Regions from separate parts of the Staphylococcus kloosii genome, predicted to be linked through region 1. Evidence: a T-box and tRNA genes for the amino acid it is inferred to sense, from the RefSeq annotation. Region 1 holds a T-box; the other holds one or more tRNA genes.
The links. A T-box is a leader RNA that pairs with one kind of tRNA and senses whether it is charged. The one in region 1 lies ahead of C7J89_RS07600 (valine--tRNA ligase), so its partner is inferred to be a tRNA-Val.
Positions count from the first base shown of each region.

Region 2: it encodes a tRNA-Val, which carries the amino acid that the T-box ahead of C7J89_RS07600 (valine--tRNA ligase) is inferred to sense. The anticodon was not compared.

Region 1 is NZ_CP027846.1:1,521,280-1,528,492, forward strand. Features, by position in the region: gene hemB (porphobilinogen synthase) at 1-849, shown strand, start outside; gene hemL (glutamate-1-semialdehyde 2,1-aminomutase) at 862-2,145, shown strand; gene C7J89_RS07590 (AbrB family transcriptional regulator) at 2,298-3,371, shown strand; gene C7J89_RS07595 (DNA-3-methyladenine glycosylase I) at 3,407-3,970, opposite strand; T-box leader at 4,029-4,253, shown strand; gene C7J89_RS07600 (valine--tRNA ligase) at 4,293-6,923, shown strand; gene C7J89_RS07605 (bifunctional folylpolyglutamate synthase/dihydrofolate synthase) at 6,935-7,213, shown strand, end outside.
Region 2 is NZ_CP027846.1:1,058,497-1,065,709, reverse strand. Features, by position in the region: gene glmM (phosphoglucosamine mutase) at 1-66, opposite strand, end outside; gene C7J89_RS05170 (CdaR family protein) at 97-1,029, opposite strand; gene cdaA (diadenylate cyclase CdaA) at 1,031-1,837, opposite strand; gene rocF (arginase) at 2,071-2,973, opposite strand; tRNA gene C7J89_RS05155 (tRNA-Lys) at 3,198-3,270, opposite strand; tRNA gene C7J89_RS05150 (tRNA-Gln) at 3,276-3,350, opposite strand; tRNA gene C7J89_RS05145 (tRNA-Tyr) at 3,355-3,438, opposite strand; tRNA gene C7J89_RS05140 (tRNA-Val) at 3,456-3,531, opposite strand; tRNA gene C7J89_RS05135 (tRNA-Glu) at 3,541-3,612, opposite strand; tRNA gene C7J89_RS05130 (tRNA-Asn) at 3,616-3,690, opposite strand; rRNA gene rrf (5S ribosomal RNA) at 3,702-3,816, opposite strand; rRNA gene C7J89_RS05120 (23S ribosomal RNA) at 3,891-6,813, opposite strand; rRNA gene C7J89_RS05115 (16S ribosomal RNA) at 7,090-7,213, opposite strand, start outside.

The sequences.
Region 1 (7,213 bases):
GAAATACCATCAATGCCAGGTGTTTATCAATTAAGTTTAAATTTAGTTGGCGAAGAAATAAAAGCAGCATATGACTTAGGTGTCAGAGCGATTATGTTTTTCGGTGTACCTAATGAAAAAGATGCAGAAGGTACAGGCGCTTATGACCATAATGGTATTGTGCAAGAAGCGACAAGAAAAGCAAAATCTATGTACAGTGATTTACTAATTGTTGCCGATACTTGTTTATGTGAATATACAGATCATGGTCATTGTGGTGTGATTAATGAACATACGCATGATGTTGATAATGATGAATCACTTCCGTTATTAGTTAAAACTGCTATTTCTCAAGTAGAAGCAGGTGCAGATATTATTGCGCCAAGCAATATGATGGATGGTTTTGTTACGGCAATTAGACATGGACTAGATGAAGCTGGTTATGAAAATATACCTATCATGAGTTATGGCATTAAATATGCATCTAGTTTCTTCGGACCATTCCGAGACGCTGCAGAATCTACGCCTCAATTCGGCGATCGTAAAACATATCAAATGGATCCTGCTAATAGACGTGAAGCTTTAAGAGAATTAGATAGCGACCTAGCTGAGGGTGCAGATATGATGATAGTTAAACCATCATTAAGCTTTTTAGATATTATTCGCGATGTGCGCAACACGACGAATGTACCAGTCGTTGCATACAATGTAAGTGGTGAATATAGTATGACAAAAGCAGCTGCTTTAAACGGCTGGATAGATGAAAAAGCAGTAGTAATGGAACAAATGATTTCAATGAAACGTGCTGGTGCTGATTTAATTATTACTTACTTTGCAAAAGATATTTGCCGTTATTTAGACGAACAATAAGGAGGAAATTTAATGCGTTACGAAAAATCCGAACAAGCTATGGAAGTTGCAAAAGATTTAATGCCTGGTGGCGTTAATAGTCCTGTTAGAGCATTTAAATCTGTTGATACACCTGCTATATTTATGGATCATGGTGAAGGTTCAAAAATATATGATATAGACGGTAATGAGTATATCGATTATGTATTAAGTTGGGGACCTTTAATTTTAGGTCATAAAAATAAACAAGTCATCGAAAAATTACATGCTGCCGTAGATAATGGTACGAGTTTTGGTGCTTCAACTATAAAAGAAAATGACTTGGCACAACTTGTTATTGATAGAGTTCCTTCTATTGAAAAAGTAAGAATGGTTTCTTCAGGAACTGAGGCGACACTTGATACTCTAAGATTAGCTCGTGGTTACACTGGTCGTAATAAAATAGTTAAATTTGAAGGTTGTTACCATGGACACAGTGATTCTTTATTAATCAAAGCTGGTTCTGGTGTGGCTACATTAGGTTTACCTGATTCTCCTGGGGTGCCAGAAGGTACAGCGAAAAATACTATTACAGTACCTTATAATGATTTAGAGGCAATTCGCACAGCTTTCGAACAATTCGGTGATGACATTGCAGGCGTTATTGTAGAACCTGTTGCAGGTAATATGGGTGTTGTACCTCCACAAGAAGGCTTTTTACAAGGTTTAAGAGACATTACGACTGAATATGGTTCATTATTAATTTTTGACGAAGTAATGACAGGGTTCAGAGTAGGTTACAATTGTGCACAAGGTTACTTTAATGTGAAACCTGATTTAACTTGCTTAGGTAAAGTGATAGGTGGCGGTTTACCAGTAGGTGCTTTTGGTGGTAAAAAAGAAATCATGGATCAAATCGCCCCTGCAGGTGATATTTATCAAGCTGGTACATTATCTGGTAATCCATTAGCAATGACGAGTGGTTATGAAACATTAAGTCAATTAACTCCAGAATCTTATGATTACTTTAATCATTTAGGCGACATCTTAGAAAACGGTCTAAAAGAAGTTTTTGCTAAACATAATGTTCCAATCACAGTAAATCGTGCAGGTTCAATGATTGGTTACTTCTTAAACGAAGGACCAGTTACTAACTTTGATCAAGCAAATGCAAGCGACTTAGAGTTATTTGGTCAAATGTATAGGGAAATGGCTAAAGAAGGCGTATTCTTACCACCTTCACAATTTGAAGGTACATTTTTATCTCTTGCGCATACCGAAGAAGATATTAATAAAACAATACAAGCATTCGATACTGCACTAAGCAGAATTGTTTAAATATAATTGAGTAAGAATCCAAATAGTAGCAATGCTATTTGGATTCTTTTATTATTAAAAATTTTAAGCTATTTTATGAATTTCATAATATGATACAATCAACTTAAATCGAATGGAAAATTACGGTATTACAATGAAAGTTGAGAAGAGATATGACTAAGTATTTTCGTAATAATATCATAGTTTTAGTTTTAGCTATTTTAATTAGTTTGTTGTTACATGTAGCACATGTGCTATTGCCTTTTATGTTTGGGCCAATTATCGCAACGATTATTGCTATTAAAATATTACATTTAGAAATAAAATGGCCTTTTTGGCTCAGTGAACTTGGCTTAATTTTATTAGGTGTTCAAATAGGGTCTACTTTTACTAAAAATGTTATTTATGATATCAAAGATGATTGGTTTACGATAATTTTAGTAACTGTATTATTATTATTACTTTCATTATTAATTGCCTTTTTGTTTAAAAAAATAGCACAAGTTAATACAGAAACTGCCATATTAAGCGTAATTCCTGGTGCCTTAAGTCAAATGTTAGTCATGGCTGAAGAAGATAAGAAAGCTAATATCATGGTTGTAAGTCTAACTCAGACGTCTCGAATTATATTTGTTGTTGTATTAGTCCCATTTATTTCATATTTCTTTAAATCACCAGGTGGTAGTCATTCTAGTGGTACTGAAGTACATCATAATTTAACACAAGCTTTGACCTTACCTAGCATACTGACATTAATTATTTTAATTGCTTTAGTTTATTATGTGATGGGGAAAGTCAATTTCCCAACAAAACAAATGTTAGCACCTATTGTCGTTTTAATAGGGTGGAATTTAATAACAGGCATTACTTTTACGTTAGATAATTATATTATTGCAGGGGCGCAAATTATCTATATGATAAGAATTGGTAATCAAATAGCAAACTTATTAGATCAAATGAAAGGGCGCATAGCAGTCGCTATAGCAGTACAAAATGTACTATTAATATTGCTAGCCCTTGTCATGGTTTATGTTATTTCATTATTTACTAATAATATGATTAATGATTTATTTTTAGGTGCGGCTCCCGGTGGTATGAATCAAATTGTACTTGTAGCAATTGAAACAGGTGCAGATGTACCAATGATTTCAAGCTATCACATCTTTAGAATATTTTTTATTTTATTTTTAATTGCACCATTATTAAATTACTATTTACGTTATCGTGCAGCAAAAAACCAACAGTAATCGCTCTTTGTGATTACTGTTGGTTTTATTTGTATTTACTTTAAGTTTTTTGGGTTACTTGGGCATGATTGTAAATGGGCATTATATAAACCAGCTGCTTCTAAAAATGAAAACACAGTGACTGGTCCTAAAAATTTAAAACCATATTGTTTTAGTTTTTTCGACAATTGTGTAGCTGTTTCGTCTACTGTGATGCGCTCACTAGGCTCTTTGTAATTTAAATCATATGGTTTATGATCCACGTATGACCATAAGAACTCACTGAAACTTCCATATTCTTGTTCAATTTCAAAGAATCCTTTAGCTTGGTTCACAATGGCTTCTAACTTTTTTCTATTATGTACAATGTTAGGAAACTCCATTAATGAATCAATATCCTGCTCTGTCATCTTTGCAATTTTTGCTGGATCAAAATCGTAAAATGCTTGTTCATAAGATGATTTCTTTTTTAAAATTGTTAGCCAAGATAAACCAGCATGCTGTGATTCTAATGCCATTAGTTTAAATAATTGTAAACTATCATACATTGGTTGGCCCCAAACATTATCGTGATATTCTAAATAAATAGGATCTTTAGTGCCAAACGCACAAGGATTCATAAATTTCACTCCATTTCATTGACTTATTACTGTTTACATTATACTATAATTAAGTAAATTAAATTAGTCTACTGGGAAGAGTAAATGCCAAGAAATTTTTAGAGAGTACACGGTTGGTGAGAGTGTATATTTTCTAGTGTTGAAGGTAGCCCACATCGAACTTTAGCTGAACTCATTAATGATATGACTAGGTTAAAGCGTGTTTGAGCGTTAATCGAGATTAAGTGCAAGAAACGATAAATTTCTTGAATTTAGGTGGTACCACGGAACATCCGTCCTATATTTATAGGGCGGGTGTTTTTATTTTTAAGGAGGCAATTATATGGAAATGAAACCTAAATACAATCCGCAAGAAGTAGAAGCGGGTCGTTATGAAGAATGGGTAAAAAATGGATATTTTAAAGCACAAGAAGATGACACAAAAGAAACATATACTATCGTTATTCCGCCACCAAATGTAACTGGTAAATTACATTTAGGACATGCTTGGGATACAACGTTACAAGATATATTAACTCGTATGAAACGTATGCAAGGCTATGACACTCTATATTTACCTGGTATGGACCATGCAGGAATTGCGACACAAGCAAAAGTAGAAGCTAAATTAAACGAACAAGGTATCTCTAGACATGATTTAGGTCGTGAGAAGTTTTTAGAAAAAGCGTGGGACTGGAAAGAAGAATATGCAAACTTCATTAGACAACAATGGTCTAAATTAGGTTTAGGTTTAGATTATAGCAGAGAGCGTTTTACGTTAGATGATGGTTTAAGCCAAGCAGTTAAAAAAGTATTTGTTGATATGTATAACAAAGGATTAATCTATCGTGGTGAATACATTATTAACTGGGATCCAGTGGCTAAAACTGCATTATCTGACATCGAAGTTATTCATGAAGATGTACAAGGTAAGTTTTATCATTTCAAATATCCGTATGCAGATCAAGATGGTTATATTGAAATTGCTACTACACGTCCAGAAACGATGCTTGGAGATACAGCTATCGTTGTTAACCCTAATGACGAACGTTATAAAGATGTAATTGGTAAAAATGTAACACTACCTATCGTCGGCAAAACATTGCCTATTTTGGCAGATGAGTACGTAGATATGGAATTTGGTAGTGGGGCAATGAAAGTGACGCCTGCACATGATCCTAATGACTTTGAAATAGGTAATAGACATAACTTAGAGCGCATTAATGTTATGGATGAAGAAGGTAAAATGAATGACTTAGCTGGTAAATACGCTGGTCTAGATCGCTTTGAATGTCGTGAACAATTAGTCAAAGATTTAACTGAACAAGATTTAGTTATTAAAATTGAAGAACATGAACATTCAGTGGGTCATTCTGAACGTTCTGGCGCTGTTGTTGAACCTTATTTATCTACACAATGGTTCGTTAAAATGAAACCATTGGCAGAGCAAGCACTAAACAATCAAGAAACTGACGATCGCATTGAATTTGTTCCTTCAAGATTTGAAAATACATTTAATCGTTGGATGGAAGAAATTAGAGACTGGACAATTTCTCGTCAATTATGGTGGGGCCATCAAATACCTGCATATTACCATAAAGAAACTGGTGAACTATTAGTTTCGGAAACACCACCTACTGATATTGAAAATTGGGAACAAGATGAAGATGTGCTAGACACTTGGTTCTCAAGTGCTTTATGGCCATTTTCAACATTAGGATGGCCAAACACTGAATCAGAAGATTTCAATCGTTATTTCCCTACAAATGCGTTAGTAACTGGATACGACATTATTTTCTTCTGGGTTGCTCGAATGATTTTCCAAGGTTTGGAATTCACTGGACGTAGACCATTTAATGATGTATTACTTCATGGTTTAGTACGTGCAGAAGATGGTCGCAAAATGAGTAAATCATTAGGTAACGGTGTAGATCCTATGGATGTTATCGATCAATATGGTGCTGATAGTTTACGTTATTTCCTTGCAACAGGATCTTCACCAGGTCATGATTTACGTTATTCTACTGAAAAAGTTGAATCAGTTTGGAACTTTATTAATAAAATTTGGAATGCTGCACGTTTTAGCATAATGAATATAGGCGACGAGTTCACTGTTGACCAAGTAGATTTATCTGGAAACTTATCTCTAGCAGATAAATGGATACTAACAAGATTAAATGAAACAATCGAAACGGTGACGAACTTAAGTGATAAATATGAATTCGGTGAAGTAGGTAGAGCGCTTTACAACTTTATTTGGGATGATTTCTGTGATTGGTATATCGAAATGAGTAAAATCCCTATGAATGGCAATGATGAAGCTCAAAAACAAACAACACGTTCAGTGTTAACTTATGTTTTAGATAATACAATGAGAATGTTACATCCATTTATGCCTTTCGTAACTGAACAAATTTGGCAAAACTTACCGCATGTTGGCGAAACAATCGTTCACGCTTCATGGCCAACTGTTCGTGAAGAGTTTTCATTTAGTGAAAGTAAAGAAACAATGGACCAATTAGTAGAAATTATTAAATCAGTGCGACAATCACGACTAGAAGTAGACACACCATTATCTAAAGCTATTCCTATCTTTATTAAAGCTAAAAATAGCCATATTAAATCAACATTAGAAACGAATGCAAACTATATTGATCGTTTCTGTCATCCAAGTGAATTAGTTATTGATACTGATATTACAATTCCTGAAAAAGCCATGACTTCTGTAACGTCTGCAGGTGAAGTAGTATTACCACTTGAAGGTTTAATTGATATGGATAAAGAAATTGCGCGTTTAGAAAAAGAATTAGACAAATGGCAAAAAGAGCTAGATAGAGTGAATAACAAATTAGCTAATGAAAACTTTGTCAATAAAGCACCTGAAAAAGTTATTAACGAAGAACGTGAGAAAAAACAAACTTATCAAGAGAAGTACGATGGTGTAAAATTAAGAATAAATCAATTGAAAGCATAGGAGCCTTTAACATGAATTACCTAGACAGCTTATATTGGATACATGAGCGTAATAAATTTGGAATCAAACCAGGCGTTAAACGAATGCAATGGATGCTAGCCAAATTAAACAATCCACAATTAAAAATTAATGGCATTCATGTAGGTGGCACAAATGGTAAAGGATCTACAGTTGCATATATTCGCTCGGCTTTAGTAAATAATGGCTATCAAGTTGGTACTTTCACTTCCCCATTTATTGAAACGTTTAACGAACGTATTAGTTTAAATGGTCAACCTATTAGTGATGAT
Region 2 (7,213 bases), 460 kb from region 1:
AAGTTCAGGTGTTAATTCTTTATTTGCTACACCTCTAACTCCATCTGTACCAAAATATTTTGCCATTATAATATCTCCTTTTGCTCTTTATTCCTATTATTTAACTGTAATTTTTGCGGTTGTATTATCTGGTTGAACTTTGGATACATTTTTAGGTAATTTAAAACTAACATCTCTATCTGTGTCGTCTGAAATATTATCTAAATTGACTTCTCCAGTGATAGAATCAATGTCTTGTAAGTCTTCTCTATTACCATAAATTTCAACTTCATCTTTATCCAATTTAATATTATCTAAATCTTTACCATTAGCTAAGCTTCCAGTAGTTTTTGTTTTTACTTTAACCTTTTTGCTATATGGCTCAACCTTAGTCGTTAAATTGACATCGTTAGGTCGTATTGAAACATTTAATTTATTTAAGTTTCTATCAAAAGCTGTAATATTCGCTAAATCTGTTGTATCTTTATCGATTTTGCTCTTGTTTTTGTAATGTGCTTTTAAATAAGCAATCTTATCAATTTGACTTTGTCCGCCTGTGACTTTAACTTTTTCAGGTGACACGCTTTGGTCAGCAATCTTATAATCTGCATCGATGTTATCAGTACTTACATCAGGATCAACTTTCATCTCTTTTGTAACTTTTTCTTCAAGCTTAACAGTTGTCTCTTTTGGTTTAACTTTGTAGTCTATATCTTTACTTAAACCACTAACCTTGTATTGTACTGTATGCTTCCCAGCTTTAGCACCGGCTAAATCAAGTGTTACTTTAATATTTTGACCATTTTCTGCCTTTAAAACTTGTGATTGTGGACCCGAAATATCTACATCCACTTTATCAGGCACGTTGTTAGCATAAAGTTTATGGTTATCATATTTAGTTTCGACTGGTACACTTTCAATAGTCTCTGTACTCTTTTGACTAAATTTATCTGCATTAAACATATTTCCAAAAACATTATTTGCAGATAGAAAGAAAAAAACAGCCAACGCTAATGCTATAAGGCGCAACCCCCATTTACTTTCTAACATATTAATTCACACCCTTCTCTTGCAAGCGTGAGCCGAACCAATGTTCTGCAAGAAGTTCTTCAAATGCTTCAGTAGAAATATCTTTTCTTAATTTGCCATCAAAGGTAACTGAAATTGAACCAGTTTCTTCTGACACAACAACTGTAAATGCATCTGAGACCTCTGAAATACCTACAGCTGCTCTATGTCTCGTACCTAGGCTTTTTGCTATTTTCGCACTATCTGAAAGTGGTAAATAGCATGCAGCACTAGCAATTTTGCTATCATGGATAATCATAGCACCATCATGTAATGGTGTATTAGGTATAAAGACATTCGTTAATAGCTCTTGTGATATATTAGAGTTCATTGGTATACCAGTTTCTATGTAGTCTTGTAAGCCAGTCTCTTTTTCAAATACAATCAATGCACCAATACGTCTTTTAGCCATATACTGAACGGCTTTAGACACGGCAGAAATTAATTTATTTTCATCACTATTAACGTTACTCGCATAACGTTTGAATAAACTTCCTCGTCCTAATTGTTCTAAAGCTCTACGTATTTCTGGTTGGAAAATAACAATGAGTGCTAATACACCCCATTGAATAACTAAGTCAAAAAGACGTGAAGTAGCTGTTAAACTTAGCATTTTACTAATTTGTTGCCCTATGACAATTACGAGAATTCCTTTTAATAATTGAATGGCTTTTGTACCTTTAAACACAGTAATGAGAAGATAAAGTACATACCATACAATTAATAAGTCAAGCACGCTTGTTATAATTTTAACCGTGCTCCAATGTTCAAATAAATTGGATAAATCCATGACATCTCCTCCGGTATTCTAATCCCACTGTAAACATTATACCAATCTTCTTTTATACTGTCATATTATGACTCAATAAATCTAAAAATTTAAAAACAATAAATTGCATATTATTTTACGTGTTAAAGGAATATATTAACTTCATTAATTTTATACGTAAAAGAAAAAACCTATGCCCAAATAATGTATCTGGGCATAGTTCATTTTTTGTCTTACTCATTATAAACAATGACTTATAGTAAAGTTTCGCCAAAGAAACTACCTACAAGACCAACTGCTTGTTCTGCAGTATGATTATTTTGATCAATAAGTGGATTAACTTCTACCAAATCCATAGAAGTGATTAATTGAGAATTATGTAATAATTCTAATGCGAAGTGACTTTCTCTGTAATTCAAGCCACCTAAAACTCTTGTGCCTGTTCCTGGTGTTTCTGCTGGGTCTAGTGCATCGACATCTAGTGATAAATGTATACCATCCGTCTTATCTTTAAGATGCTTTATTGATTCATTGATAACTTGTTGGATGCCAAGTCTATCAATATCAGCCATTGTATATGTTTTAATGTTATTGTTTTTAATATATTCACGTTCTCCGGTATCTAAATCTCTCATACCTATTAAAACTATGTTTTCTGGTTTTACTTTAGGTGTATAGTTGGATACATTAACCAATCTATCATCACCATCTCCAGCTAAAACTCTCAATGGCATACCATGAATATTACCAGAAGGTGATTCTTCAGGCACATTTAAATCACCATGTGCATCATACCAAATCACACCTAAATTTTCATAATGCTTACTAATACCAGCAATTGAACCAATTGCTATTGAATGATCTCCACCTAATATTAATGGAAAAGCACCACTTTGTACGCTATCAGATACTGCATTACTCAAGTTTTCAGATACTTGAACAATCTCATCAATATTTCTTAATCCCTCTTGTTCTGAATTAAACTTATCTAAGTTGATTTCCGGTACATCGATATTACCTTTATCTACTACCGTATAACCAATACGTCTAATGCGATCAACAATACCTGCATATCTAATAGCATCTGGGCCAAAGTTTACCCCTAATTTTCTTTGACCAAATGTCGATGGTGCTCCAATAATATTAATGTTTTTCATAGATCAAAAACCCCTTTGCATTCATTTTAATACTAGGATACGTTATTAATTTCGAACTTTCAAGTGAGCTAAAGTCTTGTATGGCAATGGATTTGGGGTGTCTTACATATAAAAACATTAAAACGTTTGAACATTCATTATTACCTTATATTTTGCATAAATGATGCTTGAATATGTATAAAAAAATTCATAAAAAAAACACTTCCGAAGAAGTGTTTTACAAGTGAGCCATAGAGGATTCGAACCTCTGACCCTCTGATTAAAAGTCAGATGCTCTACCAACTGAGCTAATGGCTCAAAAATGGCTGGGCTAGCTGGATTCGAACCAGCGCGTGACGGAGTCAAAGTCCGTTGCCTTACCGCTTGGCTATAGCCCAACAATGGTGGAGGGGGGCAGATTCGAACTGCCGAACCCGAAGGAGCGGATTTACAGTCCGCCGCGTTTAGCCACTTCGCTACCCCTCCGCGCTTATTAAAATAAATGGTGGAGAATGACGGGTTCGAACCGCCGACCCTCTGCTTGTAAGGCAGATGCTCTCCCAGCTGAGCTAATTCTCCAATATGTAATGACCCCGACGGGACTCGAACCCGTGTTACCGCCGTGAAAGGGCGGTGTCTTAACCGCTTGACCACGGGGCCATATGGCTCCACAGGTAGGACTCGAACCTACGACCGATCGGTTAACAGCCGATAGCTCTACCACTGAGCTACTGTGGAATAATAATATTGCCTGGCAACGTCCTACTCTAGCGGGATGTAAATCCGACTACCATCGGCGCTAAGGAGCTTAACTTCTGTGTTCGGCATGGGAACAGGTGTGACCTCCTTGCCATTGTCACCAGACAATGATGTATAAAAGTTATACATTCAAAACTAGATAGTAAGTAAATATCATTTTACCAATCAAAACATTTAAATTGATTAAGTCTTCGATCGATTAGTATTCGTCAGCTCCACATGTCGCCATGCTTCCACCTCGAACCTATTAACCTCATCATCTTTGAGGGATCTTATAACCGAAGTTGGGAAATCTCATCTTGAGGGGGGCTTCATGCTTAGATGCTTTCAGCACTTATCCCGTCCATACATAGCTACCCAGCGATGCCGTTGGCACGACAACTGGTACACCAGAGGTATGTCCATCCCGGTCCTCTCGTACTAAGGACAGCTCCTCTCAAATTTCCTACGCCCACGACGGATAGGGACCGAACTGTCTCACGACGTTCTGAACCCAGCTCGCGTACCGCTTTAATGGGCGAACAGCCCAACCCTTGGGACCGACTACAGCCCCAGGATGCGATGAGCCGACATCGAGGTGCCAAACCTCCCCGTCGATGTGAACTCTTGGGGGAGATAAGCCTGTTATCCCCGGGGTAGCTTTTATCCGTTGAGCGATGGCCCTTCCATGCGGAACCACCGGATCACTAAGTCCGTCTTTCGACCCTGCTCGACTTGTAAGTCTCGCAGTCAAGCTCCCTTATGCCTTTACACTCTGTGAATGATTTCCAACCATTCTGAGGGAACCTTTGAGCGCCTCCGTTACTCTTTAGGAGGCGACCGCCCCAGTCAAACTGCCCATCTGACACTGTCTCCCACCATGATCAATGGTGCGGGTTAGAAATCCAACACAGCGAGGGTAGTATCCCACCAACGCCTCCACGTAAACTAGCGTTCACGCTTCTAAGGCTCCTACCTATCCTGTACAAACTGTGCCGAATTTCAATATCAGACTGCAGTAAAGCTCCACGGGGTCTTTCCGTCCTGTCGCGGGTAACCTGCATCTTCACAGGTACTATGATTTCACCGAGTCTCTCGTTGAGACAGTGCCCAAATCGTTACGCCTTTCGTGCGGGTCGGAACTTACCCGACAAGGAATTTCGCTACCTTAGGACCGTTATAGTTACGGCCGCCGTTTACTGGGGCTTCGATTCGTAGCTTCGCAGAAGCTAACCACTCCTCTTAACCTTCCAGCACCGGGCAGGCGTCAGCCCCTATACATCACCTTACGGTTTAGCAGAGACCTGTGTTTTTGATAAACAGTCGCTTGGGCCTATTCACTGCGGCTCTCCCGGGCGTTAACCCTAGAGAGCACCCCTTCTCCCGAAGTTACGGGGTCATTTTGCCGAGTTCCTTAACGAGAGTTCGCTCGCTCACCTTAGAATTCTCATCTTGACTACCTGTGTCGGTTTGCGGTACGGGCACCTAATATTCTAGCTAGAGGCTTTTCTTGGCAGTGTGAAATCAACGACTCGAGGAAACAATTTCCTCTCCCCATCACAGCTTGACCTTATGAGTGCCGGATTTGCCTAACACTCAGTCTTACTGCTTGGACGTGCACTCCAACAGCACGCTTCGCCTATCCTACTGCGTCCCCCCATCGCTTAAAACGAATTTAGGTGGTACAGGAATATCAACCTGTTATCCATCGCCTACGCCTATCGGCCTCAGCTTAGGTCCCGACTAACCCAGAGCGGACGAGCCTTCCTCTGGAAACCTTAGTCAATCGGTGGACGGGATTCTCACCCGTCTTTCGCTACTCACACCGGCATTCTCACTTCTAAGCGCTCCACATGTCCTTGCGATCATGCTTCAACGCCCTTAGAACGCTCTCCTACCATTGTCCTACGGACAATCCACAGCTTCGGTAATATGTTTAGCCCCGGTACATTTTCGGCGCAGTGTCACTCGACTAGTGAGCTATTACGCACTCTTTAAATGATGGCTGCTTCTAAGCCAACATCCTAGTTGTCTGGGCAACGCCACATCCTTTTCCACTTAACATATATTTTGGGACCTTAGCTGGTGGTCTGGGCTGTTTCCCTTTCGAACACGGACCTTATCACCCATGTTCTGACTCCCAAGTTAAATTGATTGGCATTCGGAGTTTGTCTGAATTCGGTAACCCGAGAAGGGCCCCTCGTCCAAACAGTGCTCTACCTCCAATAATCATCACTTGAGGCTAGCCCTAAAGCTATTTCGGAGAGAACCAGCTATCTCCAGGTTCGATTGGAATTTCTCCGCTACCCACAACTCATCCGCTCACTTTTCAACGTAAGTCGGTTCGGTCCTCCATTCAGTGTTACCTGAACTTCAACCTGGTCATGGGTAGATCACCTGGTTTCGGGTCTACGACCAAATACTCAACGCCCTATTCAGACTCGCTTTCGCTACGGCTCCACATTTCCTGCTTAACCTTGCATCAAATCGTAACTCGCCGGTTCATTCTACAAAAGGCACGCCATCACCCATTAACGGGCTCTGACTACTTGTAAGCACACGGTTTCAAGTTCTCTTTCACTCCCCTTCCGGGGTACTTTTCACCTTTCCCTCACGGTACTGGTTCACTATCGGTCACTAGAGAGTATTTAGCCTTGGGAGATGGTCCTCCCAGATTCCGACGGAATTTCACGTGCTCCGTCGTACTCAGGATCCACTCAAGAGGGTTATCGTTTTCGACTACAGGATTATTACCTTCTTTGATGTATCTTTCCAGATACTTCGTCTAACAATAACTTTTGTAACTCCGTATAGAGTGTCCTACAACCCCAACAAGCAAGCTTGTTGGTTTGGGCTGTTCCCGTTTCGCTCGCCGCTACTCAGGGAATCGATTTTTCTTTCTCTTCCTCCGGGTACTAAGATGTTTCAGTTCTCCGGGTATGCCTTCTAACATGCTATGTATTCACATGTTGATAACACGACATGACTCGTGTTGGGTTTCCCCATTCGGAAATCTCTGGATCAAAGCTTACTTACAGCTCCCCAAAGCATATCGTCGTTAGTAACGTCCTTCTTCGGCTTCTAGTGCCAAGGCATCCACCGTGCGCCCTTAATAACTTAATCTTTTTGTTTTTAAGTCAAACATAACGTCTAACTCAAAACCCAAAATGTTATTAATCTGTGAGTGTTCTTTCGAACACTAGCGATTATTTTAGTTTGAATTCAAGCTTTTTAAAACTCTAATTCACTCGGTTTTGCTTGGTAAAATCTATATTTTACTTACTTATCTAGTTTTCAATGTACAATCTTTGAATACTCTATGAGCATTCAAAACTGAATACAATATGTCTACGTTATTCCGTTTCATCTTCGTAGAAGATGTTCCGAATATATCCTTAGAAAGGAGGTGATCCAGCCGCACCTTCCGATACGGCTACCTTGTTACGACTTCACCCCAATCATTTGTCCCACCTTCGACGGCTAGCTCCATAATGGTTACTCCACCGGCTTCGGGTGTTACAAA